Dinghuibacter silviterrae: one gene and its partner. The main gene of each other region encodes a partner of the protein of the gene in region 2 in a complex. Links are inferred from orthologs where the notes say so. Each region holds a gene or a part of one and is shown on either strand. Other genes may lie near its edges. The genes, in order: groL and metK.

What was found.
Region 1: the proteins of metK (region 2) and groL are in contact, whole or in part, in a cryo-EM structure (PDB 8P4O), measured with the Escherichia coli proteins. The link is inferred for Dinghuibacter silviterrae from one-to-one orthologs.

The regions. Positions count from the first base shown.
Region 1 is NZ_SODV01000001.1:2,441,374-2,457,248, reverse strand. What follows is about bases 5,140-7,972. They hold groL (chaperonin GroEL), read right to left. Parts: upstream 7,460-7,972; coding sequence 5,819-7,459; downstream 5,140-5,818. Other genes in these bases: EDB95_RS10845 (co-chaperone GroES), read right to left, coding at 7,478-7,759; EDB95_RS10855 (hypothetical protein), read left to right, coding at 5,140-5,752. Outside these bases: ribose-5-phosphate isomerase RpiA, read right to left, coding at 1-95; EDB95_RS10880 (nucleoside permease), read right to left, coding at 92-1,336; aminofutalosine synthase MqnE, read left to right, coding at 1,389-2,564; EDB95_RS10870 (hypothetical protein), read left to right, coding at 2,570-2,956; EDB95_RS10865 (L-serine ammonia-lyase), read right to left, coding at 2,961-4,391; EDB95_RS10860 (hypothetical protein), read right to left, coding at 4,388-4,735; more of EDB95_RS10855, read left to right, coding at 4,817-5,139; EDB95_RS10840 (ABC transporter permease), read left to right, coding at 8,884-11,310; EDB95_RS10835 (hypothetical protein), read left to right, coding at 11,370-11,822; EDB95_RS10830 (hypothetical protein), read left to right, coding at 11,898-12,536; EDB95_RS10825 (cellulase family glycosylhydrolase), read right to left, coding at 12,613-14,577; EDB95_RS10820 (family 16 glycosylhydrolase), read right to left, coding at 14,592-15,788; EDB95_RS10815 (glycoside hydrolase family 30 protein), read right to left, coding at 15,805-15,875.
Region 2 is NZ_SODV01000001.1:3,735,253-3,751,151, reverse strand. Bases 2,358-5,214 are described here. They hold metK (methionine adenosyltransferase), read left to right. Parts: upstream 2,358-3,087; coding sequence 3,088-4,341; downstream 4,342-5,214. Other genes in these bases: panB (3-methyl-2-oxobutanoate hydroxymethyltransferase), read left to right, coding at 4,394-5,209; EDB95_RS16125 (glycogen/starch synthase), read left to right, coding at 2,358-3,052. In the rest of the region: EDB95_RS16140 (lysylphosphatidylglycerol synthase transmembrane domain-containing protein), read right to left, coding at 1-784; panD (aspartate 1-decarboxylase), read right to left, coding at 800-1,144; panC (pantoate--beta-alanine ligase), read right to left, coding at 1,242-2,168; more of EDB95_RS16125, read left to right, coding at 2,231-2,357; EDB95_RS16110 (hypothetical protein), read left to right, coding at 5,300-6,124; EDB95_RS16105 (sensor histidine kinase), read left to right, coding at 6,121-7,212; EDB95_RS16100 (LytR/AlgR family response regulator transcription factor), read left to right, coding at 7,209-7,904; EDB95_RS16095 (flavin monoamine oxidase family protein), read left to right, coding at 7,910-9,100; amaB (L-piperidine-6-carboxylate dehydrogenase), read left to right, coding at 9,172-10,695; EDB95_RS16085 (helix-turn-helix transcriptional regulator), read right to left, coding at 11,213-12,199; EDB95_RS16080 (M13 family metallopeptidase), read right to left, coding at 12,624-14,639. UniProt on the Escherichia coli protein: Catalyzes the formation of S-adenosylmethionine (AdoMet) from methionine and ATP.

The DNA of each region.
Region 1 (15,875 bases), 1.3 Mb from region 2 along the record:
GTACCGATACCGATGGCGGTACCGTTTTGTATAAACGTGGCAGCGTACTCGCCCACCTTTTTCTTCATCTGGTCTTTATCGGAAAGTGCGGTCATACGTGTTTGGGATAGGCAGTTTCGGGGGTGTGCTTGTAACGGAATACTAGCGGGAACACGATGCCGAGGAGCAATGCGTAACCGGCAAAAGTGAACCAGATCGGGGACCAGTGACGGACGCCGGCCACGGTAAAGTGATCGATCACCCAGCCGCTGCCGTAGCCGCCGATATACGCCCCGATACCGTTGGTCATGATCATGAACAAGCCCTGGGCGCTGGCGCGGATGCGCATGTCGGCTTCGCGTTCGACGAACAGGGACCCGGAGATATTAAAGAAGTCGAAGGCCATGCCGTATACGATCATCGACAGGGCGAGCAGGGGGAAACCCGTGCCCGGATCTCCAAGTCCGAAAAGGCCGAACCGGAACACCCAGGCAAAGATGCTCAGGAGCATCACGCGCTTGATCCCAAAGCGTCTTAGGAAAAAGGGGATGGCCAGGATAAACAGGGTTTCCGACACCTGCGAAACAGACACGAGGATGTTGGGGTGCTTCACCGCGAATGAATCGGGGTACACCCCTTTGAAATCTTCCAGGAAAGTCGTCGCCCAGGCATTCGATATCTGTAACGCGGCACCAAGAAGAAGGGCGAACAGAAAAAACAGTGCCATCTTTTTGCGCCGGAACAATACGAAGGCGTCGAGTCCAAGCGCCGAAGACAGGGAGCGCTTCTCGCCCGTGCCTCCGGGCGGAGCGCAGGCGGGCAGGGTAAACGCGTATACACCGAGCACCGCAGCCGCCCCCGCGCTTAAGTAAAGCTGGGTCGACGTCACGGTCCAGTGGTTCAGGTCGACGATCCACATCGCCACGATAAAACCGATGGTCCCCCATACGCGGATGGGTGGAAAATCCCGGACGACGTTATAATCCCTTTTTTCCAACACATTATACGAGACCGTATTGTTCAACGCAATAGTCGGCATGTACACAAAGGAGTTGAAGAGCATGATCCAATACAACAGACCGTAGTCCGTGACGGTGGCCGCCCAAAACAACAACCCCGCACCCGCCAGGTGGCAAAGCCCAAGGACGCGTTCGGCATTGACCCAGCGGTCCGCCACAATTCCGAGAAGCCCGGGCATGAACATAGCCGCTATGCCCATCGTGGCGAAGATGGAGCCGATCTGGACGCCGGTAAAGTGAAGGTGAGTAGAGAGGTATGCCCCCAGGGAAGTCAGCCAGGAACCCCAGACAAAAAACTCCAGGAAATTCATGACCAACAGTCTAAACTTGATATTCACGCGGGGAAATGGTTTTAGATCGGAAGGTATAGAATAATCCGTAATTTTGACTATGCAAACATCGACGCAGGGACTCGAAACCCTTTTTGAGACGGTAGACGAAGCATTGCAATCCATTGGCAAAAAGATTCTTTCCGGCGGGCGGATCACCCCCGAAGAAGGGATCGCACTTTTTGAGCGGGCGCCACTGCCCTTTGTGGGCGCTCTCGCTAACCACGTCCGGGAAACCAGGCACGGCGACAAGACCTATTTCAACCGGAACTTCCATATCGAGCCCACCAACGTGTGTGTCTTCACCTGCGCGTTTTGTTCCTATTCCCGCCTTTATGCCCACCGGGAAGAAGGCTGGGAGCTGAGCATCGAACAGATGATGGACATCGTCCGGTCCTACGACGGCAAACCCGTGACCGAGGTACACATCGTGGGCGGCGTCCATCCGAAGATGAACCTGGCGTATTTTGCAGACCTCCTCCGCCAGATCAAAGCACACCGGCCCGACCTGCACCGCAAGGGTTTCACCGCGGTGGAGCTGGACTATATGTTCCGTAAAGCAAAGGTCAGCGTCGAAGAAGGCATGGCCCTGCTCAAGGAAGCAGGTCTCCAGTCCCTGCCCGGTGGCGGAGCAGAAATTTTCCACCCCGACGTCCGCGCCAAAATCTGCGCCGACAAGGTAGATGCCGAGGGCTGGCTCCACATCCATGAAACCGCGCACCGCCTGGGTATGCACACCAACGCCACCATGCTCTACGGACACATCGAAACGTATGCCCACCGGATCGACCACATGGAACGGCTGCGCCAGCTCCAGGACAAGACCGGCGGCTTTAACACCTTTATCCCGCTGAAGTTCCGCAACAAGGACAACGATATGTCGGACGTGGCCGAGGTCAGCGTGGTCGAAGACATGAAGATGTATGCCATCGCCCGGTTGTACCTGGATAATTTCCCCCATCTGAAAGCCTACTGGCCCATGCTCGGCAGGCAAAAGGCGCAGCTTACCTTGGCCTTCGGGGTCAACGACCTGGACGGCACCATCGACGACTCCACCAAGATCTATTCCATGGCCGGGGCCGAAGAACAAAAACCCGCCATGAGCACCGCGGAGCTCGTCGCCCTGATCAAACAAGCCGGCCGCGCCCCCGTGGAACGCGACACCGTGTACAATACCATTCATGACTACAGCGGGGTCGAGCTCGACACGCTCCTGGCGGACCCCACCCTGAACTAATGACCATGAAACGTCTTGCGATCGCACTGTTGGTGCTGGCGGCCTGTCACACCAAACCCAAAGGCCTTGGTTATCTCGAACAATACGCCGGCCAGGCACCGGGCGCTATTTGGGGAACGGAACCGCTGCACAGCCAGCTCAAGGACCTCTTAGGAGATCGCTACGATCCTTTTGTGAAGGACATGGCGGGTGCCGGAGCGCTCACCAAAGACAAATACCTTTATACCTACGCAACCATCGACAGCGGTTACGCCTATATCCTGATCGATACCCATACGGATAAGATCGCGGCGGCCATTTATACAAAGGCGGCTATCGAGAATTTCCAGTCGCCGGGGGAGGCGTTTGATGTGCCGGCTGTGCTCAAGAGCCAGCTGGACTCGCTGAAGTAGTTCGTTAGCACTCCGGCAGGCTCAACGGTATGTTCACCGCAAGCCCACCATCCGCCGTTTCCTTATACTTGGTATTCATATCCAGCGCGGTATCCCACATGGTCTTGACGACCGCGTCCAGGGAGACCTTGGCATAATCGGGTGCGCTTTGAAGGGCGAGCTGCGATGCGGTGATGGCCTTGATGGCCCCCATCGTGTTTCGCTCGATACAGGGGATCTGGACAAGCCCGGCGATGGGGTCGCAGGTCAGCCCCAGGTGGTGTTCCATGGCGATTTCCGCTGCCATCATCACCTGGCGCTGGGTGCCCCCCATGACCTCGGTCAGGCCCGCCGCCGCCATGGCGGAGGACACGCCGATCTCGGCCTGACAACCACCCATGGCCGCTGAAATGGTGGCGCCCTTTTTAAAAATGCTCCCCACTTCGGAGGCGGTGAGCAGAAAGGTCATGATCTTTTCGTCCCGGAACCCGTCGCAGAACGTCACGAAGTATTGAAGCACGGCCGGGATAACGCCCGCGGCCCCGTTGGTGGGCGCGGTGACCACGCGGCCGAAGCTGGCATTCTCCTCGTTGACTGCGAGCGCAAAACAGCTGACCCAGTCGAGGGTATATTGAAAGGAGGCGCCCCCCGCGCGGATCGCATTCAACCATTCCTCAAAACCGTTGTACGTACGTCCCTGGAGGAGTTGGCGGTTCAAACCCGACGCCCGCCGTTTTACCTGAAGGCCGCCGGGAAGGGAGCCCTGGGCATGACAGCCGCGGTATATGCATTCCCGCATCACCCTCCATATATTCAGCACGCCGGCCCGGGTTTCGGTCTCCGGCCGCCAGGTATTTTCATTTTCCATCACCACTTCGGAAATGCTCATCCCGGTCTTCATGCACCAGTGGAGCAGGTCCCCCGCGTGGTCGATGGGAAAAGGCAACTGGACGGTCGCGCTCCCCGCGGGTGTTTCCCCTTCCTGCTGGATAAAGCCCCCGCCAATGGAATAATAGGTTTCCGCCACGGGGTCAAACCCTTCCCCTTCCAGCAAAAACGTCAGTGCGTTGGGATGGTACGGCAGGGTTTCGGAAAACAGGAACACGACATCGGTGGCAGGGTCAAAGGGCACGGCGTGCTTCCCAAGCAGCCGCAAGGTCTTGTTTGCGTCAATGTTTTCTACGTAAGACCCGATGGCGGCGGTATCGAAGGTAACAGGGTCTTCCCCGCCCAAACCCAGCAATACGGCAATGTCCGTCCCATGGCCTTTACCCGTTTTGGCGAGCGAGCCGTACAGGAGAACGCGGACGCTGTGCGCTTTGGCGAGCAGGCCGCGGCGGTCCATGTCCATGGCAAAACGCTGGGCCGCCCTCCAGGGTCCCAGGGTATGGCTGCTCGACGGGCCAACCCCGATCTTGAACATGTCAAATACGGAAATCGATTCTCTTGCGTTCATTCGTTATCGTTATTTAACCCTGAGGGTTTTTGGGCGCCGGGCGCCCCGGCCCGGGCCGAAATTTCTTTGTATTGCTGTTCCTTCCGGTCCCACAGGTATTGCTGCCGGAAGATAGAATAGAAAAGCACCACGCAAAACACCCCGATGGCCACGACCAGCAACTCCTCCCCCGATACAAAGGGAAGCCATTTGTACCAGTCCCGGAACAGAAAACAAATAAAGATCGGCGCGCCAAAAATGATCCCTTGGGGTAAGCCGTGAAGGAGCCGGTAGGTGAAACGCCCCTCCTTTTCCCGGTTCACCTCCCAGTAATGTAAAAAGTCTTTTTCTTGCTGAGTGAGCATTCCCCAAGATTTCGGCAAAGATATTGATTACTGGAATTCGGCTTTTTTCCTGTAGGTTTGTTTATAAACACCACGTGCAGAATGAAAATTTCCGATTTGCTCAGCCAATATCTGTATCAGAACAAGGAACTGGTATTGGAAGGTTTTGGCGTATTTCACCTGGACCCCTCTGTAAATGTGCAAGACGCCAAGGAACCACAGCAGGTCTATCAGGGCATTACTTTTGACAACAACAATAAGCTCAAGTCGCCCCCCGAGCTCATCGATTTTCTCGTCCAGCATTCGGGCAAGATGAAGCCCCTGGCCATATCCGACCTGGAGGCCTTCCTGACCACCGGCAGGGAGCTCTTAAATCTCGGCAAGCCGCTGATTTTGAATGGCATAGGCACATTGACCGGGATCCGCCAGACAAACCTGGAATTTACCCCCGGGCCCTTTATTCCCGTTCGCCTCGAAAGGGAAGGACAGTTCAAGGAACGCGTGGCCACCAGCGAAGAGGAGCTGTTCCATGCCGAAGACGTCCCGGGTGCGCCGGGATCCTCCACAAACGGCCGCCGCCTCATGCTCATCATCGCCGGCGTTCTTGTCCTCCTGCTGGCCGGCTGGGGGCTTTACCATATCGCCTTCCAGCATAAAGCCGGGACCGGCACCGATACTACCGGTCAGATACAACCGGTGGAGGGGGAGGCGCCCGCCGCCCACAAGGATACAACAACCACTTCGGATACTACGGCAAAGGCGCCGGTAACGGCCCCGGCCGCTGCGCCGGTGGCGCCTGCGGTCAACGGTCCCGTCACCTTCCGGGTGCTGATACGTACCTACTCCGAGGCGGGAAGAGCGCACCGCCGCCTGGACTCCCTGATTAAATGGGGGCATAAAGTCGTCCTGGAGTCCAGGGACTCCACCCATTTTGCCATCCTGATGCCGTTTACGCTTCCCCTTTCGGATACCACCCGGGTCAGGGATTCCCTGGCGGACTTTTTTGGAAGTAGGGTGCGGATCGTTCCGGCGCACTAAAGAAATGCATAAAAGAAAAAGGCCATCCTCGCGGACGGCCTTTTTTCTTTTGTATAGCGGAGGATATTAATAATCCATACCCATTCCACCACCCGGCATACCACCATGGGGAGCGGCAGCACCTTTGGGTTCGGGTTTGTCGGCGATAACGGCCTCGGTGGTCAGGAGCATACCGGCAATGGAAGCGGCATTCTCCAGGGCTACGCGGGTTACCTTCGTCGGGTCGATGATACCGGCGGAGAGCATCTTCTCGAAGGTCTCGGTCCGGGCGTTGAAACCAAAGTCACCCTTGTTCTCTTTCACCTTCTGGACGACGATGGAACCGTCGATACCGGCGTTGGCGGCAATCTGGCGCAGGGGCTCTTCCAGGGCGCGACGGACGATCTTGATACCGGTAGTTTCGTCGTTGTTCTCGCCTTCGAGTTTTTCGAGGGCTTCGATGGCGCGGATGAACGCGGTCCCACCGCCCGGTACGATGCCTTCTTCGATGGCAGCGCGGGTAGCGTGGAGGGCGTCGTCAACGCGGTCCTTCTTTTCCTTCATTTCCACTTCGGTAACGGCGCCTACATTGAGGACGGCAACGCCGCCGCTCAGCTTGGCCAGGCGTTCCTGGAGCTTTTCCTTATCGTAATCGGAGGTGGTTACCTCGATCTGGGCCTTGATCTGACCGACGCGGGCTTCGATGTCTTTCTTTTTACCGCTGCCGCCGACGATGGTCGTGTTGTCCTTGTCGATGACCACGCGTTCTGCACGGCCGAGATAGCTCAGGTCGGCGTTTTCCAGCTTGTAGCCTTGTTCTTCGCTGACAACGGTGCCGGCGGTGAGGATGGCGATGTCCTGGAGCATTTCCTTACGACGGTCGCCAAAACCGGGGGCTTTTACAGCGGCTACCTTCAGGGTACCACGCAGTTTGTTGACCACCAGGGTAGCGAGGGCTTCGCCTTCCAGGTCTTCGGAGATGATCAGGAGGGGAGCACCTTGTTGGGCGACTTTTTCGAGGATGTGCAGGATGTCCTTCATGGCGCTGATCTTCTTGTCGTAGATCAGGATATAAGGACGTTCCAGTTCCGCTTCCATCTTTTCGCTGTTGGTCACGAAATAAGCGGAGCTATAACCACGGTCGAATTGCATCCCTTCGACGACTTCGACAGTCGTGTCGGTGCCGCGGGCTTCTTCTACAGTGATGACGCCGTCCTTGCCTACTTTTTCAAAAGCTTCGGCAATGAGCTTACCGATGACTTCGTCGCTGTTGGCGGAGATGGCAGCCACCTGTTGGATCTTGGCGCTGTCGGTACCAACTTTCTCAGATTGTTTTTCGAGGTGTTTTACCACTTTGGCAACGGCCTTGTCGATACCGCGCTTCAGGTCCATCGGGTTGGCCCCTGCGGCGACGTTTTTCAGCCCTTCGCTGATGATGGCGTGCCCGAGCACCGTAGCCGTGGTCGTACCGTCACCGGCGATGTCGGCGGTCTTGGAGGCCACTTCCTTCAGCATCTGGGCGCCCATGTTTTCGATGGCGTCTTCCAGTTCGATTTCTTTGGCCACGGTAACACCGTCCTTGGTCACGGAGGGAGCGCCGAATTTCTTTTCGATAACCACGTTACGTCCTTTGGGACCCAGGGTGACTTTCACGGCGTTAGCCAGTGTATCGACGCCCTTTTTCATACGATTGCGGGCTTCAATGTCGAAGAATATTTGTTTTGCCATATTAGGTTTAATTAATGATTAGATGATAGCCAGGATGTCGCTCTCCCTCATGATCAGGTAGTCGTGGCCTTCGATCGAGATCTCGGTGCCTGCGTATTTGCCATAGAGAACAGTGTCGCCCGACTTCACGCTCATGGGCTCGTCCTTCTTACCAGGACCGGCGGCGATGACGGTGCCACGCTGGGGTTTTTCTTTTGCAGTGTCGGGGATAATGATGCCGCCTGCCGTCTTTTCTTCCGCGGGAGCCGGCTGTACGATCACCCTGTCATGCAAAGGGGTTACGCTTAAATTCTTAGCCATGGTGTATTTTATTTTGAGTTTTAAAGATTTGGTACGATCTGGCCACGAATGTCGTGCCATTGTCATCCGGATGTCCGGTATCGGTCAATTTTGCACGGATCCCCTCACCCCGGTCTGTCTTTGGTCTCCGTGTCAGGTTCCCCGGTCCGCAAAGATGGGCTAAAATGTCATTTTTTCAGGTGGTCGTTTGCGATTTCTGCCGGTTTTCGCACACGTTTGCGTTGAAGTTTTTCAAATTAAAAACGCTTTAATTTAGATATATTCAAATAAACATTCCCTTTTTGAATATTTTGAAAAAATAGAGCAAATAGGTGTAAAAAATACGGTTAACTGAAACCAATGTTAAAAGAAACTCGTAATATTATAACGGGTTGTTAATTCACCCTCCAAAACCTTACCTAATGAAACAAAAGTGTTATTCTCCCGTTGCAGCCTCGACTGCATGCCTCAAAGGCCACATTCCTCCAAATCTTTCTTATAATTATATATATGCTTTCATAAACCCATGAAAGTACATCCATCTGTATCCTAGGGCAAAACTTAATCCGTACCCCAGTCTGATCCGTATCCTGTAAAACCGAAGTGCTCGTTTTTTATCCGTATCCCAAAGAAATCCAGATCCAAGTATCCAAAACCCATTGAAAACCAGTATCCAAGTATCCGTTTTAAGCCAAGTTATCCAGTATCGTCTCTTGAAAACCCTTTATCCGAACATCCTTAGAAAACATTGAGTCCAAACATCCGTGAAAACCAAGGTTCCAGATCCTGAAAAACCCGCATCCATGTATCCCTAGAAAGCCGAATGGGTTAGCTACCCGCCCATAGTCCATCCAACAACGCACCTATTTTTTTTACATAAGTAGTATTTTGCCCTAAAGAATTGGCCCGGCCTTTTGGTCGGGCCTTTGTGTTGTTGCGCCGGAGGCTCCCCGTAGGAAATTTGTCGCCTCCGGCGCAACAACCTCTTATGCGTCGCGGCGAAGGGAGGCAAAGCCCCCCTTCGCAATCCCCCTTTGCGGACACCGTCCGTATCGAAACCGGACGAACCCACGGCGCCGCCATGGCGCAAGATATTGATATGCAACTTCTTGCAGAAGTGGCACAGCCTTGGAAGCGCTTGCCCTATGATCCGAAACTATCTAAAGGTCGCCTTGCGCAACCTGATGAGGAATAAAGTTTTCTCGACCATCAACGTCCTGGGGCTGTCGGTGGGGCTGACCGTGTGCACCCTTCTTTCCCTGTACATCTGGCATGAAACCCACTACGACGACTACCACCCGGACATCGATCGGCTGTACCAGGTGGGAACGATCGAGCACGTCCAGGGTAAGAAGATCCGTTTTCAGGGTTGTCCGAATACGCTCGCGGCGGCCTTCAAAGGGGTTTTTCCGGAGGTGGAGGCCACGGCGAGGATATGCCCGCTGTTGCTGGACGACCATACGCTGATGCAGAACGGTACGAGTTCCTTTTATGAAGACAAGGGTTTTGCGGCGGACTCCGGTTTTTTCCAACTCTTCAAATACGATTTCGTGGAGGGCAACCCGGCCACGGCCGTGAGCGGCCCCTACTCCATCGTCCTGTCCAAGGACATTGCCGACAAGCTGTTCGGTGGCGGTCCCGCGCTGAACAAGGTGATCCATATCTCCAGCGCGTTTGATGGGGACCACGATTATACCATTACGGGGGTCTTCCGGCCCATAAACAAACCTTCTCACATCGACGCCCGTTTTTTCGTCTCGATGTATGGCGGTGGGATCGGCGACCTTATCCGGACATGGAAAAAGACGACGTCCAATTACTTCTTCGTGACCTATGTACGGCTCAGGCCCTGGGCCAGTCCTGCACAGATCGAACCCGGGCTGAAGGCTTTCGTGGATATGTATGAAGGGAACGACCTGAAAGCGGCGGGCTATACCCGGGATCATTTTCTGATCAAAGTCCGGGACATACACCTCCACGCCAATATGGACTATGGGGACGTGACACCGGGGGGCAGCATCACTTACCTGTATATCCTTGGCTCCATCGCCTTGTTCACGCTGCTGATTGCCTGTATCAACTTTATGAACCTGTCCACGGCGCGCTCAACCAGGCGGTCCGCCGAAGTCGGGGTCCGGAAAACCCTGGGCGCGCGACAATCCACCCTTGTCCGGCAGTTCCTGGGCGAGTCCCTTCTGATGGCGCTGCTGGCTTATGTTGTTTCCATACTGCTCGTCTGGATGCTGCTACCGGGTTTTAACCTTCTGGCCGGTAAACACATCACCCTTACGGGGGCCCAATTGTTCGTGTTGGGCGCCGCTTCCCTGGTACTTGCTGGGCTGACCGGGCTTCTGGCGGGCAGCTATCCGGCGCTTTACCTTTCTTCTTTCAAACCCGTAAAGGTCCTGAAGGGTAAGTCGGCCAATTCCCTGGCGGTAGCCTCGGTGCGAAAAGGCCTGGTCGTCTTCCAATTCGGCATCGCGATCATCCTGATCGTGGCAGTGGCGATCATCGTGCGGCAGATGCAGTACCTCCGCAACGCAGACCTTGGGTTTACAAAAGACCAGCAGCTCATCATCCCGCTGCAGAGCGAAGGCGCCTGGAAATTGTATACGCCTTTGAAAGCCGAGTTGCAAAAGCAGGCCGGTGTCGAATCGGTAGGGGCCTCCTTTCTTTACCCGGGACACGTCGGTTGGTCGGGTACCTATTACGCCGACGGGCAACCTAGTACGGACAACCATCCCTTCCTGACCAACTATATCGACTTCGATTTTATGCGGACGCTGGGGTTGCAAACAGTAGCCGGGCATGCCTTTACCGATCAGTTCCCCTCGGACAGCGTGGATGGGGTCGTGATCAACGAGACGGGCGCCCGGGCGCTCGGGTACACGCCCGCTACCTGTATCGGTAAGGGTTTTCACAACGCCAACAGCAAGGAGATACTGCGGATCGTGGGTGTTATGAAGGATTTTCATTTCGAAGACCTGCACGTGCCGATCATGAGCGTCGCATTTTTTGTTAACAGCGCGCCCCGGTACAATTATATCATCGCCCATGTCAACGCGTCCAACATGGGTTCCGTGATCGCGGCGGCGAAAGCCTTCTGGCGCACATCGGACCCCAACGAACCCTTTGAATATTCCTTCCTCGACGGCGAATTTCAAAAACACTATGAAGAAGACAACCGCCTGGCGGCCCTGGTGGGGTACGCAACGGGTATTGCCATCTTCATCTCCTGCCTGGGGCTTTTTGGCCTGGCGGCTTTTAGCGCCGAACAACGCACCAAGGAAATCGGGATCCGGAAAGTCCTTGGCGCCAACGTCGCGGGAATCGTCGGTTTGCTCTCGGCCGATTTCATGAAGCTGGTGCTTCTGGCCGTGGTACTGGGTTCTCCTGTCGGCTGGTGGGCGACCCACCGCTGGCTCCAGGACTTCGCGTACCGGACAACCATCCCCTGGACGATCTTTGCCCTCACTACGGGCGCGGCCCTGTTGATTGCCTTTGCCACGATCAGCGTGCAGGCCTTTCGGGCGGCGATGGCGAGGCCGGTGGATTCCTTGCGGAATGAATAGACAATTTACAAGCTAACAGTCATTAGGCAATTCGCAAGAATTTGTTATTTTCGCGGGCTATGCTGGAATTGCCGCCATATGTCTTCCGTGGAACAACTAAAAATTGGCCTGGGAATCCAAGTGCTATTGAGGGGCCGTTCACATATACTTCAGTAAATCCGATTAAAGCACTTTGGTTCGCTCTTGAGTGTTATAAAAAAAACCCGGATGCGGCTGTCATATACCTGGCTAGACGTGAAAATTTAATCGATCTTGATATCCATTCAAATAACTATTTAAGCAAGGTGGAGGAAGAAATTAAGTTTACGATTACACCGGAAAAATTTTATACCCGTTGTGACGGGCATATTCATTGCCGTGATTTTCAATTTGTTGCAAACTCTTCAGGGTATAGTGTCTACAATATTGTCCGAATAGATAACCTAACTAGACTTTGCTATGAGACGGGAAAGCTCTCAAAAAAGGAAATTGAAAGGTTGGTTCAAGCTATTCGACCATTTCTAAAAAAATGAGTAATTTGTAGCTAGGTATTCTTATTAGCTATTGATTATATCCTATAGGTTTATTATAAGACGTGAATTTTCCAAATGCTTAAAGAGGGTGTCATAGTGTTAACGATTCAAGGAAGAGTGAAGAGCAAAGTCATCAAGAAAGTGACTAAGGATTATTTATTGGAGGAAAATCAAGGATGGTTCTTCATAGATTATGTAGTTAAAGAAGTTCCACTAAGTACAAAATTTGACGTTATACTAGAGGGCGAGAGCAAACGATTAATTTCAGGGCCAGGACTTTTTACTTGTAAAGTGATAACGTGTTTAGATCAAGATGGATATAGATTCAAGTCAATCCCAGAAGGATATAAGACTATTTGCAAATTGGAATTTAATCCAATTATACCCACTGTTGTCAAGAAATCTCCTTTATTAGATCATTGGGATTATAATCCCAAAGCTATTTCAATAGCAAATTCTTACGATATTGAACTAGGCATATCTGATTTTTTAATGGATGATATTTATAAAATTCTTTTCCCACAGATAAAAAGGACGCTCACTGAAAAAAACTTTGAGCATCAAATCTCAAAAAGTGATTTTATCAACATACTCCAAAAATCATATAAAACACACTTTAATAGTGCTATCACTATCTTAGAGAACCTGATATTATTGGGAAAAGTAACTCAAAAAGAAGATAACGAGCTTGAGCTCGCCGATGTTGAAGGATAATTTCTTTTACAATTTTAATTGGTATTACATCAAAAAAAGACGAATGGATTCTGAGCCCATTCGTCTTTTTTGATTTTTACTCAATCGCAATATAGCTAAAATTAAATCCTCCCGCTCGCGCCAATATACGCAAGTGATGCACTCCCGCCTTCAGATAGATCCGGTGTTTCCCGATACTGACCCAGGGCGCTGGCGATGCGCCGGGCACTAGCATCGCAGCGTCCGCCGGAAGTGTGCGTTCGTCAAGCAAGGCTTCGCCCCTCACGGGGTCGTAGTCCAACAGTTGCCAGGAGGGGGCGGCGTAGGCTGCGTCGGAGAGCAGGGCGGCATTTCCGTTGGTGGCCGCGCGGGCGGCGCCAGCGGCCGCGCCCGCCGGGGTGTTCGCGGGCAGGCCCGCGGTCGCGTTTGCCGCGGCCGCCGCGCTTGGCGTATCCGCCGACGATGGCTGCACGATGCGATGCCGGTGGATGGGTTCCACGGGCGCCGCTTCCACGCGATAGCTGACGGTATAATATCCGCTGCGGGGCACGCGAACCGTGTATTGCATCCATTCTCCGGGCTCGATGTCCGTCACCGCATATCCCATGGAACCGGTATCCGTGCAAAGGGTAATGTCTACCCCGTCGTTCCGGTAGTAGCCACCGCGGTTCCAGGGGGCGTTGATGCCGTTGGAGGTCCTGAAATTCGCGGTATCCAGATCATAGTAGGCAAAGCCGTTGCGACCCAGGTCGTAGTTGGCGCCATAGACGCGGGCGGGTATCGAGGCCGGCTGGAAGGGCAGCGTTTTGTCCGAATGCACCTGCCGGAACATCGCGTCGATGACATCCTTGTGATAGGTATTGCGCGCAACCGAAGATCCGGATGCCAGCTGCATCAATACAGCGTAGGCCTCCGTGGCGGAAGGCTTTGGCCCCTTCCCTTCCCAGTAGGCTATGATGTCCGGCCAGCCCGGGGGAAAGTGGAATTCCAAAGGATTGTTCACCCCGGCTTTTTTGAGGGGCCACCAGGTCCAGCTGATGTGGTTGCTTTCTACGAGGGCAATGGCGTCGGTGGTCCAGGTGTTGGAGTTTTCCCCGGACTCGCCCAGCCAAAGGGGGATGTTGTAACGGGTCCTGAGGTCGATCACGCCCTGGATGGACGCCTGGTCGTTGTAGTTCCAGTATTTATGGAAGCTGACGGCCATATTGCTGTCCCAGGGTGGCAACAGGCCGTGAAAATTGTTGGCCCAGCAGTTGCCTTCGATAAAAATAAGGTGTTGTTTATCGACCGCGCGGATGGTGTCGGTGACCCGTATGAGGAGGCTGCGCAAGGGACCATTGTCCTTTTCGGAACAGCCGTGTTCATCGGCGGGATCGCTAAAACCCCAGTTGGTTTCGTTGAGCAGGTCATAGCCGCCGATCCAGGGATCCCGCCCATAGCGCTCGGCGAGCTTTCGCCAAAGGGCCACCGTTTTCTGTTGGTTATAGGGGCTTTGCCAGAGGGAGGGTTTTTGCTTGTCCCGGTCGGAGATGGCGATGTCGTTGCCTTGTCCGCCGGGGGCGGCGTGGAGGTCCAGGATAAGGTAGATGTGGTCGACCCGGCACCAGCGCAACAGGCTGTCCAAAAGCGTAAAGCCGGTGGGTAGCCAGGTGTTCCGGCCGGGAACGGGCTCCTGGTCGATGGGCAGGGTAAATAGGTTGAAGTGCAGGGGTACCCGCACTGCGTTAAAACCCCAGGAAGCCAGCGAATCGATGTCGGCCCGGGTCGTTTGGTGGGCTCTCCAGGAGGCGTAAAAAGCATCGGTTTTTTCCGGCCCGACCAGGTCCGAAATACGCGCGCGGATCTGCGTCTGGTTCACCGCGACACCCGCTACCCGGAGCATATACGGCTCCTGCAGCATCCATCCTCCCAACCCGATCCCCCTCAGAATAACCTCGTGGTGACGGCCGTCGGCGATCCGGTCTCCTTCCCGGTGAAGAAATCCCTGGCAGCGGGCCTGGCCGGCACCAAGGCCGGCCAGGGCTACCCATAGGATAAGGCTAAGACGCGTTGCTTTTTTCATTTTGATTCCTAATTCTATTGATAAACCCTTACATAATCCACAAACATCCGTTGCGGGAACACGGTCGTGCCGTCGGGCGGCCCGGGCCAATTCCCACCCACGGCCACGTTGAATATGAAAAAGAAAGGACTGTTAAATGGATTGACGCCGCTGGTGACGTTGGTGGCGTAGCTGGCCTGGACGTACACCTGGTTATCGACGAGGTAGGTCACGCTGTCCTGGGTCCAGACTTCGCTAAAGGTGTGGAAGGCCTGCGAGAAGTTCACGCCAGACAGGTTGTAGTTATTGTTGAAGGTCCCTTCGGTATTGTTGGCCTGTTCCCAGTGGATCGAGCCGGTCACCCGGCTGGGATAGGTACCGATGAGCTCCATGATGTCCATTTCCCCGCAGGCGGGCCAGGCGGTACCGGTATTGATGTTGTTCCCCAGCATCCAGAGGGCGGGCCACATGCCGGTGGACACGGGCAGCTTGGCGCGGATATCGATGCGGCCGTGGGTAAAGGAGTGTTTACCGTAGGTGTCCAGCCTTGCGGAAGTATAGTTGTTCCCACCATAGCTTTCCTGGCGGGCTTCGATCACCAGGACGCCGCTGCTTAGAAAGGCATTCTGGATGCGGTTGGTATAGTTTTCGAGTTCCTGGTTCCCCCAGCCGCTGCCGCCTTGTTCATAGTTCCAGCTATTGGGATCAAGCGTATGACCCGTATTGAACTCGTCGCTCCAGGCAAGGGTATATCCGGGATAAGACGTAGGAGTATGATCCCCCGTGGTGTCCACTGGGAGATAGGTCCCGTCGTTGATGATGGTTGCAGCCGCAGTGGCAGTGCCGAGGGCCGCGCCCGCCGGGTTGCTGAGCACGGCGTGAAAAACCTGCGGGTTCTGGCGGAGGCTGTCCCCCGTGATGACCACGTCGAAGTAGCCTTCGGACGTCCCGGCTTTGATGGTCAGCGTACCGGTGGCGGCGACATAGTCTGTTCCGCTTTTGGCGGTGCTGTCCTGCGTCGCATAGCTCACCGTCACGTCGCTGGTGGCCGCGGCGCTCAGGTCCACAAAGAACCGGGCGTGGGTGGCGGTGTCCTGGCGGTTGACGGTAGTGGAGCTGATGCTCACCGTGATCGAGGGGGTCGTCGTACCGCCGCCACCGCCGCTTGATTTTTTGGTACAGCCAGCCGTCAGAAACAAGGCCAGATAAGGTATCGCTCGTGTCAAAAGCATAGTCGTTTATTGAAGATTACCATACGTAGGTGCCCACCGATCCCCCATTGAGGCTGGTGGAGACCCATTTCCCGTTGAACTGGATGT
Region 2 (15,899 bases):
CCACCCCCAGGACGCTCAGGGCTTCTTTGATCCCCAGACCGTCGAGCTCCCGGAAGGAATACATCCCAAGCCGGGTACACACCAGGTACAGGGTCCAGATCAGGACGGTGTGGAAAAGGAACCAGCCCTTCTTCTTCATCAACCGGACGCGGACGATGCCCGCCCACATACCCGTAAGGATCTTGCGCGCCCAGGCCACGACCTTGTTTTCCTTAAATCGAATAAACACGTAGACCGCCACAGCGGCTACGAGAGCGAAGCTGAGCAGGAACCATACAAGCAGGTGGTGTTCCTTGCCCTGCCCGTTCCGGAACTGACCCAGCACAAAGTCATTGAGCTCCTTTGCCTGTAGAGAAAATGCCAGGAAGAAAACGATGATCAGGCATATCACGTCGAAGATCCGCTCTACGATGATGGTCCCCAGGAGCTGTTCGATGGGTATCTTTTCGTGTCTGCCCAGGACGGAACAACGGACCACTTCGCCCAGGCGAGGCAAGGCCAGGTTGGTCAGATACCCGATGAGGACGGCAAAAAAAACGTTCAGCGTGACCGGCTTGTATCCCAACGGAGCAATCATGATCTTCCAGCGCACGGCCCGGCTCCAGTGGCTCAGCAGGTACAGGATGCAGATAGGGATCAGCAGAAAATACCGCGCCTGCCCCAATGCGCCCTTGATCTCGGTCCACTTTTCAGGGGTGATGTTGTGGATGGGTATCCAGGCCAGCACGATACCGAAGATCAGAAAAAAGGCGTACCGGAGAACAAGCAGGATTTTTTTACGCATAGCCTAATTTACGCCTTATAATCGATTTCCATCTTTTGGAAAGACGAGCCAAGGCTTAAAAGTCTTTGCGGTGTCGAAGTCCATGCGCGCATACGAGATCACGACGACGACGTCACCGGCCATGCCCTGACGGGCCGCGGGGCCATTGAGACAAACCACGCCGGAGCCGCGCTTGCCCTTGATGACATAGGTTTCCAAACGGGAACCGTTATTGACATTGACAACCTGTACCTTTTCGTTTTCGATGATGTTGGCCGCGTCCATCAGGTCCTCATCCAACGTCAGGCTCCCTACATAATTGAGGTTGGCCTCGGTGATCACTGCCCGGTGGATCTTTGATTTTAGTACTTCAATATCCATAAGGCCGCAAAGTTACAACAACTTCAGTATTGCTGTGCCTCCGGCACAGCCCCCGAAGGGGAAATAATTAGCGAAGTTGGCGCCAAAGCGCTAAATTTCACGAGGAGCGCTTTGGCGCCAACACCTCGTTGTCGATGAGACGGACCTCACCCCAAAAAGCGGCGATGAGGGCGACAGCGGGGGCGCGCCCGTCCCAGCTTTCCAGCAGTTGAAGCGTAGTGCCGTCAGCGATTTCTACGTAGTCCACGCGGAAGCCCTTGGCTTCCAGGGAGGCGCGGGCCTCGGCCGTAATGGGCGCGAGCGGCGCAGCCGCGGCCTCCGGCGCAGCGCCGCTGCCGCGCCGCGCGGGCGCGCTGCCCAACGGTGCGGCGAGCACCTCCGAGACCCGGCGCCGGATCATTTCGAGCGCCTCATAGATGGCCGTCGCCCCCTCCCGGTGCACCGCATCAAGCCGCAAATTGCGGCTGCTCATGGCGAGCCCGTCCGCTTCGCGTCGAATCGGACAGACGACCAAAACGACAGGAAGCTGCTCCAGCTCGATCAACCGCCGTATGACCATACATTGCTGGTAATCCTTCTGCCCCATGTACAAATCATCCGGCTGGACAATGCGGAGCAGCCGTTCCACCACCTGGCAAACCCCCTGGAAGTGCCCCGGGCGATAGGCCCCTTCGAGCACGGTTTCCAGGTACCCCAAATCATAGTGTTTCGTTAAAACTACACCGGTGGGATAAATTTCGGAAACGGACGGCAGGAAGAGCACGTCCACACCCGCCTGTTCCAACAACAGGATATCGCTTTCGATCGTCTTCGGGTATTTCTGGAAGTCGGCGGGGTCGTTGAACTGGGTGGGGTTGACAAAGACGCTACACACGGTGAAACGTCCGCCGGCCTTGGCTTCCCGGATCAGGGAGGCGTGTCCGTCGTGGAGGGCGCCCATCGTTGGGATAAAGCCTAAGCGGGGCCCCCGGGGGCGGCTGGAGAGATAGGCGCGCAGATCGGCAACCGTCTTGCAAATGACCATAATCAAAAAATAACTACCTTTGCACTCATTTTGTCAGGTAACAATTCCTTAACTTAACCTAAATGCCAGCAAAGAAACGGATTTTATTCATAGCCAACGAAATGTCTCCTTATTTGGAGGAAACGGAGTTCTCCGCGGTCATCAATCAGTTGGCTATCAAAGCAAATGATAACGGTTTCGAAGTGCGCTGCATCATGCCCCGTTTCGGCATGATCAATGAAAGGAGGCACCGCCTCCACGAAGTAGTCCGGCTTTCAGGGATTAATGTTTCGGTCGACAATGACGACTACCCGCTCCAGATCAAGGTAGCCTCCTTACCCAACGCCCGTCTGCAGGTGTATTTCCTGGACAATGAAGACTTTTTCAAGCGTAAAGGGGTTCTTTGCGACGAATCGGACAAGTGGTACGAGGACAACGATCTCAGGACGATCTTTTTTTGCAAGGGGGCCCTGGAAACGGTCAAGAAATTCGGCTGGCCCCCGGACATCATCCATTGCGCCGGCTGGATGACGGGTCTGATTCCCCTTTACCTGAAGACGGCGTACAAAAAGGAACCCGTGTTCAACCACACCAAAGTGGTCTTTACCATCGGCCAGAACACCTTCCAGGAAAGCCTGGGACCGGACCTGGTCAAAAAGGCGATCATCCATACCAATATCAAGGAAAAGGACCTGGACCCCTACAAGGAGGCCAATAATACGGCCCTTTTCCGGGGCGGCGCGACCTACGCGGACGCCGTGACTTTTGGGGCGGAAAAGGTAGACAAAAAGCTCCTGGAAGAGTTTGGGAAGGTCAAGGGCAAAAAGGTGCTGCCTTTCGACGTCAACCACCAGGAGGACCTGACGGACTATCTCCAGCTTTATCATGAACTCTCTAATGGTTAATCCCCTACTTTTGCAAAAAATAATTATCACTTACTATGCCTTATTTATTCACCAGTGAATCCGTGAGTGAAGGTCACCCGGATAAAGTGGCCGATCAAATTTCCGATGCGCTGATCGATAATTTCTTAGCCTGGGACCCTGATTCCAAAGTAGCATGCGAAACGCTGGTGACCACGGGGCAGGTGGTGCTTGCAGGGGAGGTCAAATCCAAGACCTACCTGGACGTACAAAAAATCGCCCGTGACGTGATCGCCAGGATCGGGTACACGAAAAGCGAGTACATGTTCGAGGCCAACTCGTGTGGGATCATTTCCGCTATCCACGAACAATCCGCGGACATCAACCGGGGCGTCGACAAAAAGGACAAGGAAGAACAAGGCGCGGGCGACCAGGGGATGATGTTCGGTTACGCGTCCAGCGAAACCAAGGACTTTATGCCGCTGCCGCTGGACCTCGCCCACAAGCTGCTCATTGAGCTGGCAGCCCTTCGCCGCGAGAACAAACAAATCAAATACCTGCGCCCGGACGCCAAGTCCCAGGTAACGATCGAATATTCCGACGATAACAAACCCGTACGCATAGACGCCATCGTCATCTCCACCCAGCACGACGAGTTCGACACGGACGAGAAGATGCAGGCCAAGATCAAAAGGGACGTGATCAACATCCTGATCCCGCGGGTTCAGGCCCAATACCCCGAGTACAAGCACCTGTTCAACAACAAGGTGAAGTACCACATCAACCCCACCGGCAAGTTCGTTATCGGCGGCCCGCACGGGGACACGGGGCTGACCGGCCGTAAGATCATCGTCGATACCTACGGGGGCCGTGGTGCCCACGGGGGCGGCGCGTTCAGCGGCAAGGATCCTTCCAAGGTCGACCGCTCCGCGGCGTACGCCTGCCGGCACATTGCCAAGAACCTGGTCGCCGCCGGTGTCGCTTCCGAAGTCCTGGTACAGGTCTCCTACGCCATCGGCGTGGCCCAGCCCATGGGGATCTATGTCAATACCTTTGGCACGGCCAAGGTGGACCTGACCGACGGCAAGATCGCCAAACAGGTCGAAACGCTGTTCGACATGCGTCCCTACGCCATCGAAACCCGGCTCAAGCTGCGCAGCCCGATCTATTCCGAAACCGCCGCCTACGGGCACATGGGCCGGAAGAACGAGACGGTCACCAAGGGCTTTAAGGGGTCTGATGGGAAGGAAAAGAAAGTCAAGGTGGAGCTCTTCACCTGGGAAAAGCTCGACATGGTCAAAGAGATAAAAAAGGCCTTCGGCCTGAAATAAATAAAAGCCCCCGCAAAAACGGGGGCTTCCTTTTTACAGGAGGACCACACTTATGTCCATTCACACCGAAGTCAAACGCATCACCACGCATACCCTTCAGCGCATGAAGCAGAAGGGCGAGAAGATCGCCATGCTTACCGCCTACGATTATTCTTTTGCCCGTCTCCTCGACGAGGCGGGGATAGACGTCCTGCTGGTGGGCGATTCGGCCTCCAACGTCATGGCCGGGCACGAAACGACCCTTCCCATCACCCTGGACCAGATGATCTATCACGCGGCCAGCGTGGTTCGCGGCGCAAAGCGGAGCCTGGTCCTGGTAGACCTGCCCTTTGGTCACTACCAGGGCAACTCGAAGGAGGCGCTCCAGTCCACCATCCGCATCATGAAGGAGACCGGCGCCCATGGGATCAAACTGGAAGGCGGGGAAGAGATCCTGGAATCCGTCAAACGCATCCTCACGGCCGGTGTCCCTGTCATGGGTCACCTGGGACTGACACCCCAGTCCATCTACAAGTTCGGGACCTATAACGTCCGGGCCCAGGAGGAGGCGGAAGCCGAAAAGTTGCGCCGGGACGCGCTGCTCCTGGAGGAAGCCGGGTGTTTTGCCTTGGTCCTGGAAAAAATCCCCGCCCAACTGGCGACAGAGGTCAGCCAATCCCTCCGCATCCCCACGATCTCGATCGGGGCCGGCGGCGGTTGCGACGGCCAGGTCCTGGTCATGCACGACATGCTCGGGATCAATAACGAGTTCAATCCCAGGTTTTTACGCAGATACGCAGACCTCTATGCGGTGGTGAATGGCGCCGTGAAGCAGTACATCAAAGACGTCCGCTCGGGTGATTTCCCCAACGAGTCCGAACAGTACTGAGTTTTCACCGATATAACCCCTACATTCATCTAGAATTTTTTAACCCGCTTGCTGGTAGGCTTACCTTGCAAGCACATCGTGTTACGGATAATGAAGATTAAGATGTTAACCGCGGCTTTTGGCATTTGCCTGGCCTCCGCCTGTTCCCCGTCCCACGTCATGACACAGAATGAGCACGCCTTGCCCATAGCGCCTCCCAACCTCGTCATGGACGGGAAGGCCAGCGATTGGAAAGGGATTCCTTTTTCCCTTGACCCCGGGACCACGATGCGGTACGCACTGGCCAACGACAGTGCCAACCTTTATCTCTGTCTGACGTCCACCAACCCCAGCCTGGAGGACAAGATCTTCCGCATGGGGTTGAAGGTCTATCTGGATACCACCGGGAGCCGCAGGGAGGCCACGGGCATCCAGTTCCCCATGCCGGTTGACGGGAACGCCCTCCAGGCGATCGCGGCAACGAGCAAAGGGGACAGCAGGGTGGAAGCTGAAAAATACCACCAGTTTATCCGGCTCCAGGAAAACCAGTATGAGACCTTTGGCTGGGCGTCCGGCAACGGATTGAATGCGATGGGCAGCCAGGACATGCTCACCATCGGTTTTACCCTCGACGCCGAAGACATCCTGATCTACGAGATCAAAATACCGTTGAAAAGCCTCTACGGAGATCCGGTCCCGCCCACGGCCTTTACCCGGCCGTTGTCCATCGGGTTGTACATCGACGGTATCCCCCGGTCGGAAGACCCGAATGCACCGATCGCCTCGGAGATCGGACAGCCCGGCGCCAACATGACGGGGGCGCGGATCAACGTAGGCAGAGGCGGACGGTTGTCCACGAATCCTTATTCACTCCAGAACGAGCAGTTGTTTAAACCACAGCGCGCCTGGATAAAATGTATGTTGGCAAAGCAATGAAAAAAGAGTGGGTATCAGGCCGGATCATTTTAAACATCGTCCTACACGTGGCGGCCTGGTCCGCATTTACCGTCCTGCTTTACCTCCTCATGAACGGCAACCTCAAGACGCCGAATGAACTGGCGCTGAAAAACAATCCCTATTACATCTTCAACCAGGTCTTTACCAATGCGTTCCTGGTCATGTTCTATTACCTGAACGCATTCGTGCTCATCCCGCGGTTCCTGGCCAACAAACGCATCCTGCTCTACGCACTGATCGTGATCGGGCTGCTGGCCATCTATCTATACGTGCCCGAGTATGTCTTCGTCAACTTCATCACGCACCACCACCCCGCTCCCCCACCCGGGATGCCACCCGGAGGTCCGCCGCGGCGCCGTTTCCGCATCTTCCCCTACTTAGGATCGGCGGCGCTTTTCCTGCTTGTCCTGGTGATCAGCTCCGGCTCGAAGATCCTTCAGCAATGGTTTGCCGCCGAACGACAGAAGGAAAAGGCGGAAAAGGAAACCCTGCGGACCGAGCTCTCGCTGCTCAAATCTCAGATCAACCCGCACTTCCTTTTCAATACGCTGAACAACATTTATGCGATGGCCATCACCGACTCCGTACACACGGCCGACGCGGTGATGAAGCTCTCGCAGATCATGCGGTATATCCTCCAGGAGGCCGACCACGAACTGGTGCCCCTCCAAAAGGACCTCGAATTCCTGCAACGCTATATCGAGCTCCAGCAGTTCCGGCTCAGCGACAAGGTAGACCTGAAATACCAGGTATCCGGTGACGGGCAACTCCTCCGGATCGCGCCCCTCCTCATGATCCCTTTTATCGAAAACGCTTTCAAATACGGCGTTAGCGCCCGCGAAAAAAGCTCCATCAAGATCGACATCCAGATCAGGGAAAATATCGTTACCTTATGGGTAGAGAACACCAAACACGCCGTCAACACCATGGGCGCCATGGAGAATACCGGTATCGGGATCAACAACGCCCGCAGGCGGCTGGCGCTCCTCTACCCCGACCGGCATGAACTCACGATCCGGGACACCCCGTCCCTCTTTGTGGTCACCTTAAAAATCACTTGCGGATGATCTCCTGCATTGCGATAGACGACGAGCCGCTGGCCCTGGAAGTCCTCAAAAAGTACGTACAAAAGATTTATTTCCTGGAGCTCAAAGGGACGTTTACCGACCCCGACGAAGCCCTGAATTTTATCCGCCAGGAAAAACCAGAGCTCATCTTCCTCGACATACAAATGCCCGACGTCAGCGGCATCCAGCTTGCGGGCCAGATCCAGCAATACAACCCCGCGGTGATCTTTACCACCGCCTACAGCGAATACGCCGTCGACGGCTTTAACGTAGACGCCGTCGACTACCTCGTCAAGCCCATTGAATACGAACGCTTCCTAAAGGCCGTCTACAAGGCCAAGGAATACCTGGAGTTCGTCCAGACCCGGGACATCGCCAACGCCTCCATCTTTGTCAAGTCAGACTACCAGCAGGTCAAGGTCAAGCTCAGCGACGTCCTCCTCATCGAAGCCCTCGACGACTTTATAAAGATTTACCTCCCCGAAAAAACGCTCATCACGCTGATGACCCTAAAGGCCATCCAGGCCAAGCTCCCCGAAAAGGAGTTTGTCCGCATCCATCGTTCTTACATCGTCCCCCTCAGCAAGCTCGAAGTCGTGAGCCGCGCCAAGGTCAAGGTCGGCGACAAGGAAGTACCCATCGGCGCCAGCTATAGCGACGCCTTTTTTGCTTTACTCAACGGAAAATTCTAATGGTTTTGATCATAGGCGCCGGGGCCTCAGGGCTCATGGCGGCGCGACACCTCACTACTTTAGGTATCCCCGTCCGGGTCCTTGAAGCCCGGGACCGCATCGGGGGCCGTATATGCACCGTTTCAGAAGGTTTCTCCTTCCCCGTGGAGCACGGGGCGGAGTTTGTACACGGCGACCTGCCGCTGACACGCTCATTGCTTCGCTCGGCGGGGATTCCTATGGTGCCCGCGGGGGGGCGTATGGTGCGATCGTCCTCAGGGCGGTGGGTTTCGTCTGATATGTTTGATTGGGAGCGGGTGCTCGGGGCGATGCTTTCGCTTTCCTCTGACATGCCGCTTGTTGATTTCCTGGACAGGCACTTCGCCTCCGACGCCGCCACGTACAATGCTGTCCGCGGCTTTGCCGAGGGGTATGACCTGGCGGACATCCGCTTCGTGAGTACGTTGGCGCTGGCGCGGGAGTGGAGCCGGGAGGAGGGTGCGCAGCACCGCATTCGCGGGGGGTATGGGGCGCTCATCGGGTTTCTCGCGGCTTCGGTGCCGTCTATCCATACCGGAATCCCCGTGGGGTCCATTTCCTGGTCGCAAGGGCAGGTGTCTGCCGGAGGCTTCTCCGGCGACGCCGTATTGGTGACCGTTCCACTGGGGGTGCTCCAGGCGGGCGCTATTGACTTCTCCCCCGCCCTGCCCGCTTACTTAGCCGCTTCGCGCGCGCTCGGGTATGGTACCGTCACGAAGATCCTCCTCGAATTCGAGCGCCCGTTTTGGAAAGATGCCGTTCCTGGCGCCGGTTTTATCCTTAGCGACCAACCGGTGCCCACCTGGTGGACCCAGGCACCGTTCGATACACCCTTGCTCACGGGTTGGTGGCGGGGGTCGCACCCCGGTGTGGACGTCGTCGGGCTGTCGCTTCAATCACTTTCAGGAATATTTGGAGCCCTGCCTCCGCTGCGTGCATCCCGCGTGGATGACTGGCAGTTGGATCCGTTTTCTTTGGGCGCCTATTCCTACCCTCGTGTGGGCGAGTCGCCCCATCGCGCCCTGCTCAATACACCGGTGTCAGACACCGTGTTCTTTGCCGGCGAGGGGCTGTATGACGGGGATGATACGCCCGGAACGGTGGAGGCCGCGCTTTGCAGCGGGCTGGCGGCGGCGGAAAAAATCGCCGCAGTTTTTGCGGGGAAGGCGCGGGGATAGACGCTGCACGCGCTCCTGCAGCGCGGGTTAGGCGCTCCCGCGGCGCGCGTTTATTTCGTACATTGCGGCCTATGGAATTCCTAAAACACCTTTCTATCCAGCCCCACAACCCTGGTGTGTCCACCGGTACGAAGTGGTTTGAGGGCGCCGGCGCGCGCCTCTCTTCATACTCTCCTGTAGACGGTAAGCTGATCGCCACCACCGGTGCCGCTGACCGGGAAACCTACGACCAGGCCATCGCCCAGGCTCGCCAGGCATTCGCGGTCTGGCGGAACTGGCCCGCACCCCGCCGGGGCGAGGTCGTCCGCCGCATCGGTGAGTCCCTGCGTGCCCATAAGGACGACCTCGGCAAACTCGTTTCTTACGAGATGGGCAAAAGCCTCCAGGAAGGATGGGGAGAGGTCCAGGAAATGATCGACATCTGCGACCTCGCCGTCGGTATGAGCCGCCAGCTTCACGGGCTCACCATGCACAGCGAACGCGCCGCGCACCGGATGTATGAACAGTGGCACCCCCTCGGAATCGTCGGGATCATCTCCGCCTTTAATTTCCCCGTCGCCGTTTGGAGCTGGAACGCCATGATCGCCTGGGTCTGTGGCGACGTTTGTGTCTGGAAACCCTCCGAAAAAACGCCCCTCAGCGCGATCGCCTGCCAGCACATCGCCGCCGGGGTTTTTAAGGAAATGGGCGTCCCCGAAGGCGTCAGCGTCCTCGTAAACGGCGGCCTCGACGTCGGCCAGTGGCTCGCCGCCGATACCCGGATCCCCCTCGTGTCCGCCACCGGTTCCACCCGTATGGGTAAAGCGGTAGGAACCACCGTTGCCACCAGGCTGGGCCGTTCTTTGCTCGAACTCGGAGGCAACAACGCCATCATCATCACGGAAAACGCCGACCTCGATATAGCCATCCGCGCCGCGGTCTTCGGCGCCGTAGGAACCGCGGGGCAGCGATGCACCACGACCCGGCGGCTGATCGTCCACGAAAACGTCTACGACGCCGTGCTTTCCCGCTTGCGCAACGCCTATGCCCACTTGCACATCGGCGACCCCCTCGACCCGGCTAACCACGTCGGGCCGTTAATTGATAAGGATGCCGTGACCAACTATTTGTCCGCTTTGGATGCCGTCCGCGCCGCGGGAGGCTCTTTCGCCGTCGAAGGCGGTGTGCTCTCCGGTCCGGGTTACGAGAGCGGCTGCTACGTCAAACCTTGTATCGCCGAAGCCCGCAACGACTTCGACATCGTGCAACACGAAACTTTTGCCCCTATATTATACCTCATACGTTTCAAAACCCTCGAAGAAGCCATCGCCTTCCAAAATGACGTACCCCAGGGGCTATCGTCTTCCATCATGACCCTCAACCTCCGCGAAGCCGAACGCTTCCTCTCCGCCGCGGGCAGCGACTGCGGCATCGCCAACGTCAATATAGGGACCTCCGGGGCCGAGATCGGCGGTGCATTTGGCGGGGAAAAGGAAACCGGCGGCGGCCGGGAGTCCGGGAGTGATGCCTGGAAGGCGTATATGCGGAGACAGACGAATACGATCAACTACGACACCCAACTACCGCTCGCGCAGGGGATCAAGTTCGATATTTAGGCTGCCGCCGCCAGGCGCCCTTCACGAGGTCACGTCGAGCGGCTTATGCCCGCCACGGTGCGGCGCCGCCGCAAAAAAAAACGGATGCCCGTTCACCGGACACCCGTCGATGATGATTGCAAAGGTATATGAAGACATGCAAGGATGCATGATGCGGAGGGTGGCAAAGAGGAGGGTACGGATCTCATGTCTGATAGCCGTTGCATAAGAAGAGAAAGGAATTCTGCTATCGCCCGGTTGCAAGGTCTTCCATGTGTACTTTGCGCCCGGTCGACACACTTTAGCTGCCGGCACCCAGGGCGATAGCAGAATATATATAGAGCGAAGAAAGGTGGAGCGGTTGTTTCAGCACACGACCGCTGGAACGTTACCAGCGGTCATGTTGCTGAAATCACAAAACAAAAAAACGCCGATAGATATCATTACCCACTTTTGCCTTAGTTGATGATACAAAGTTAGCGCTCGTCGAAGCGGCAGGCCTTTCTTTAAGGGATAAAAAACTGCTCAAATCGGATGATTATCGTTTCCTCAATGAACCCGGTGAGCCTCCGAAGTTCTTCCGGAACGCCGTAATGAAATTGCTGATGTTCCGGTATCCCGTCATATACGCTATATCCATGATAGGTATATTCGTATCCTCCAAAAGCGATTTGGCGCGCTCCATGCGTGCGCTCATGAAATAATTGAAGATCGTCGTCCCATACACCTGCTTGAACCCCTTCTTCAACTTATAATCATTCAAACCCACACGGTGCGCGAGTTCCACGATGGTCAGCGGGTTGTCCATATTTTGGATCAGCAGCTCCGCGGCCTCCTTGATTCTTTCGATGTCATACGGCCGAAGTACGATGCGCGCCGCCGTATTCGTGTGAAAGTGCCCCACTTTATCCAACGCCTGTATCAGCAACTCGATTACTTTAGCCTCCACGTAAAGGTGCTTCACCTGTTCCGAAAAGTCCCCATAGAGGATATCGTGCGTGATCCCCATCATCTGGATATTGGCATAGTTGTATACGTCGCTCAACAAGGCCGGCGTACCGTCCTGGGCAGACTGAAGGAAAAGATCCAAAAAGGGGAAATGGGGCGCGAGCTTTTCCAGGTAGGACGGCTCAAAAGTAATCACCAGGGTGGTGTACTCGCTATTCTCCTGCAGGTCGCAACGCGTTTCCCACGTAGGGGTGTAAAATAAGTTGAATTGCTTCTCCAACATCAACACCTCCCCCAGCCCCGCCCGGAAGAAGCGGATGTTGTTTTTGCAGGCCAGCTGAAATTCCAATACAGGAACATCCAGCTTCGCCTCCAAGGTGACGTTCCGGTCACATATATAATGGCTGTACACGATGGTAAAGCCGCCTCCCTTCAATTCATGGAAAATCATTTTTCCAAACGGCGCTGTGGCCGAAACCGATGGTACCCCTGGAAGTACATAGTTCTGAAGGGAGGGCGGCACTCCCGGTTCGAAGACCAATGTACTACCGTCACTGGCGGTGATGCTCAAATCCATTTGTTGTCCCTGTTTCGCTAAGTATGAATGAATGATTCGTTATTTCATTTCATGGATTCAAGTAGCCTTTAGCAAGTGGTGTATTTCATGAGCGCATTTTTTATTGAGAAGTCAGGACGACTAAAGTAACAAAGTAATTCAATTATTCAAATTATGACATCCCTAAAATTTTAAAAACCGATTAGTAAGAACTCCATATTTTATATCAATTTCCCTTGACACCCTCCGGTTATTCTACTACGTATTTCCACCGATTCCCCATCTGTATACACCATGCTAAACCAATTAAGCACCTGATTTTGCCCTACCCCCTTTCTTTTCCATGACAAAGGCTCAGTATTTACACTTAGGTATTTCACCCCAAAGCATAGGCTGCAAAAAAAAAGCCGCCCTTGCGGGGCGGCCTTTATTTTTCCTTTAACAATTACCATATTTTAACCCTGGCCGTGTCAGGCAGATACATTTTATCCCCCGGCTTTACGCCAAATACCTCATAAAATGCATCCACATCGGCAAACGGCCCGTTGACCCGGAACTGCGCCGGCGAGTGCACATCCGTCAGCAACTGCCGCGCCAGCAGCTCCTTCTTCTCGTGCTCCAGCCATCCCAGGGCATACCCCAGGAAATACCGCTGCTGGGGCGTCAACCCTCCGATCTTCTCCCCTTTCTTGTATTGCTCCGTTTGCTGGAACGCATCCCAACCCAGCAAAACACCGCCCAGGTCCGCGATATTTTCGCCCAGCGTTGCCTTACCGTTGATATGCATTGTATCCACCGGAACATACCCGTTAAACTGCCGGACCATCACATCCGCCCGTTTTGTAAACTGGATACTGTCCTCCGGCGACCACCACGACTTCAGGTTCCCCTGCGCGTCAAACTGCCGCCCCTCGTCGTCAAACCCGTGTGTAATCTCGTGACCGATCGTCGACGCCCCTGCGTATCCATAGACCAAGGCATCGTCCAGCTCCTCATCCCTCATCCCCGGCACTGTAAAGATTCCCGCCGGCAATACGATCTCGTTATTGCTCGGGTTATAATACGCATTATATGTTTGCGGCGTCATCCCCCACTCATCCCTGTCCACCGGTTTGCCCAGCTTGTTGATTTCATATTGATTCCACCACTGCCTCGACGCCATGACGTTCCGGGCAAACGGCTGCGCCTTGATATCCATCGCCGAGAAATCCTTCCACTTGTCCGGGTACCCCACCTTCTTTTTTATTTTGGACAGTTTATCCAACGCCTTTTGTTTTGTCGAATCGCTCATCCACGTCAACTTTTCGATCCGGTGTTTATACGCCGTCCGGATCGCCTCCACCAAGTCCGAATACCGTTGTTTCGCCTTATCGTTAAAATATTCCTTCGCAAAAAGCTGCCCCAAGGCCTCCCCCATCGCGCCTTCTTCCACATCCAGCACCCGCTTCCACCGCGGCTTCATCCGCTCCAACCCATACATCAGCTTCCCATAAAAGTCAAAATTCGCCTCCGCAAAAGGCGCGCTCAGCAAAGACGCATACCCGTTGATCAGGCTCCAACGCAGGTAATCCTTCCACGTATCCAGCGACTCTTTTGTGAGTTCATTTTCCAACGTCCTGTAAAACTCCGGCTGACCCACGATCGCCGAATCCAGGTGGTTGATCCCGATGGCCTTCAGCCACCCACGCCAGTCGATCGACGGCGTCAGCGTCCCCAGCGCCTCCACCGAGTACTTATTATAGTTCCTATACGGATCCCTCAGGTCCTCCAGCTTGCGGCTATTCCTCGCCAGCGTCATCTCCAGCGTCATGATCGCCCTGCTGCTCTTCTCCGCCCTTACCGAATCATACCCCGCCAGCTGCAGCATTTTTTGTATATGCGGCGTATACGCCTCCCGGATTGTCGTCGTCCGCTTATCCGTATTGAAATAATAGTCCCGGTCCGGCAACCCCAGCCCCCCCTGATTCAGGTTATAGGCTTCCACGTCGCTGTTCTTCGAATCCTGCGACACCCCTTCGTCAAAACCCACATTCACCCCCTTGCAGTGAAGATCCGCCATGACCTTCACCAGGTCCTTTGTCGTTTTTATCCCATCGATCTCATCCAGCTCCGGTTTTATCGGGTTGATCCCCTCCTGATCCGCCTTTGCCGAGTCCATCCCGCTCTCCCAAAAATCCGCGATCTTCGCCGTGATCCCCCCATTCGCCCGGTCCTTCACCGCCTGCTCATTGATCGTCCGCTTCCTGATATACAATTCCTCATCCACCAGGTTCCCAATCCCCCACGCACTCTGATCCCCCGGAATCGGGTTCCCCTTTATCCACCCCCCGTTTGCATAATGAAAGAAGTCATCCCCCGGCCTCACCGTCGTATCCATGTTCACCGCCAGGATGTCCGGCTTTCCTTGTTCTTTACAAGCCGCCGCGGCGCATAGGCCCAGTATAATCGCGTACTTATACATCTAAAAAGATTTTAATTAAAAGTAAAAATATTGGCCGGTTTTGCGCTTTTTTTTGATAAATGGTTTCTTAAACCCTATTTTTGCACCTCTTTTACGGGATGTAGCGCAGCCCGGTAGCGCGCTTCGTTCGGGACGAAGAGGCCGCTGGTTCGAATCCAGTCATCCCGACAGAACAGGACAGGAGGTCATTGATGGCCTCCTGTTTTTCTTTATCGCCGCCTGGAGTATTGTTCAGGCTTGCAATTTGGGCGAAGACCTCGTTGACCTTGTCGGTTAGAAACTCTCCTTTTTCGCGGTTATAGCGTACTCCTTCGGGGAAGATCATTTTTTGGATTTGCTCCTTTACGGACACTTCGCTGGAAGCCCATACCGCAGCGAGTTTCTCGGAGAATTGAATAGCTGTTTCATAGTATTCTTTTAGGTTAGAACCTTCCACGTCGGTTTTGGTCAAAGATTCCAGGATTTGTTTCTTTTCATCGGCCAGTTTAGTCTGAAGACGGTCGTAGGTTTCTGTCGGGACCTTCCGCTCTACATAGTAGTCTTCTTCTAGGTGGTCGATCTTCTTGTCGATTTCTGTCAATTTGTCTTTGAGGATCTTTTGTTCTTGGATGGCTGCTGCATAGTGTTTGTCGAACGCATGGTTCATTTGCGCCAGGAGCGGGCCTATGAACTGCGGTTGGATGGCATATTGGGACAGGAAGCGGACAAATGCCTCGTTTACCTCCTGGGTGTTTTGATTGCAGTTGCATCCTCGTGTCCGGCATTTGTAATAATGGAACTCATCCTCTTTGCCGGAGGTCTTGTATTTCTTCCTGACCACATACCCAGTGTACCCCGATCCACAGATGTCGCATTTCATAAAGAGCTTTAGCGGATATTCTCTGTTCTCCTTCTTGTGGGATACCCCATATTTACCACCCGCTTCCGCCCGGATGTCATGGATACGCAGGAATAGCTCCTGGGTTACTAACTTCTCGTGGGTACCCTCTACCAACCGCCCGTTGAGCAGCTTGTGGGCGATGATCCCACAGTAGAAAGGGTTGGAAAAGATCATGCTGAGTTTTTGCCGGTATAGGTTCACCCCCATCGCCTTTAGCCTTGACAGTATTTCGTCGTTTTTCATCCCCTGGGATTTCCATTCAAACGCCTTTCTCAAATTCCTGCCGGTCTCGTTGACGACCAAGCGGCGATCCTTTCCGTCCTTTATTACTGAATAGCCCATTGGGTGCTTGATGCACCATATCCCCCTTTCCAGCTTCT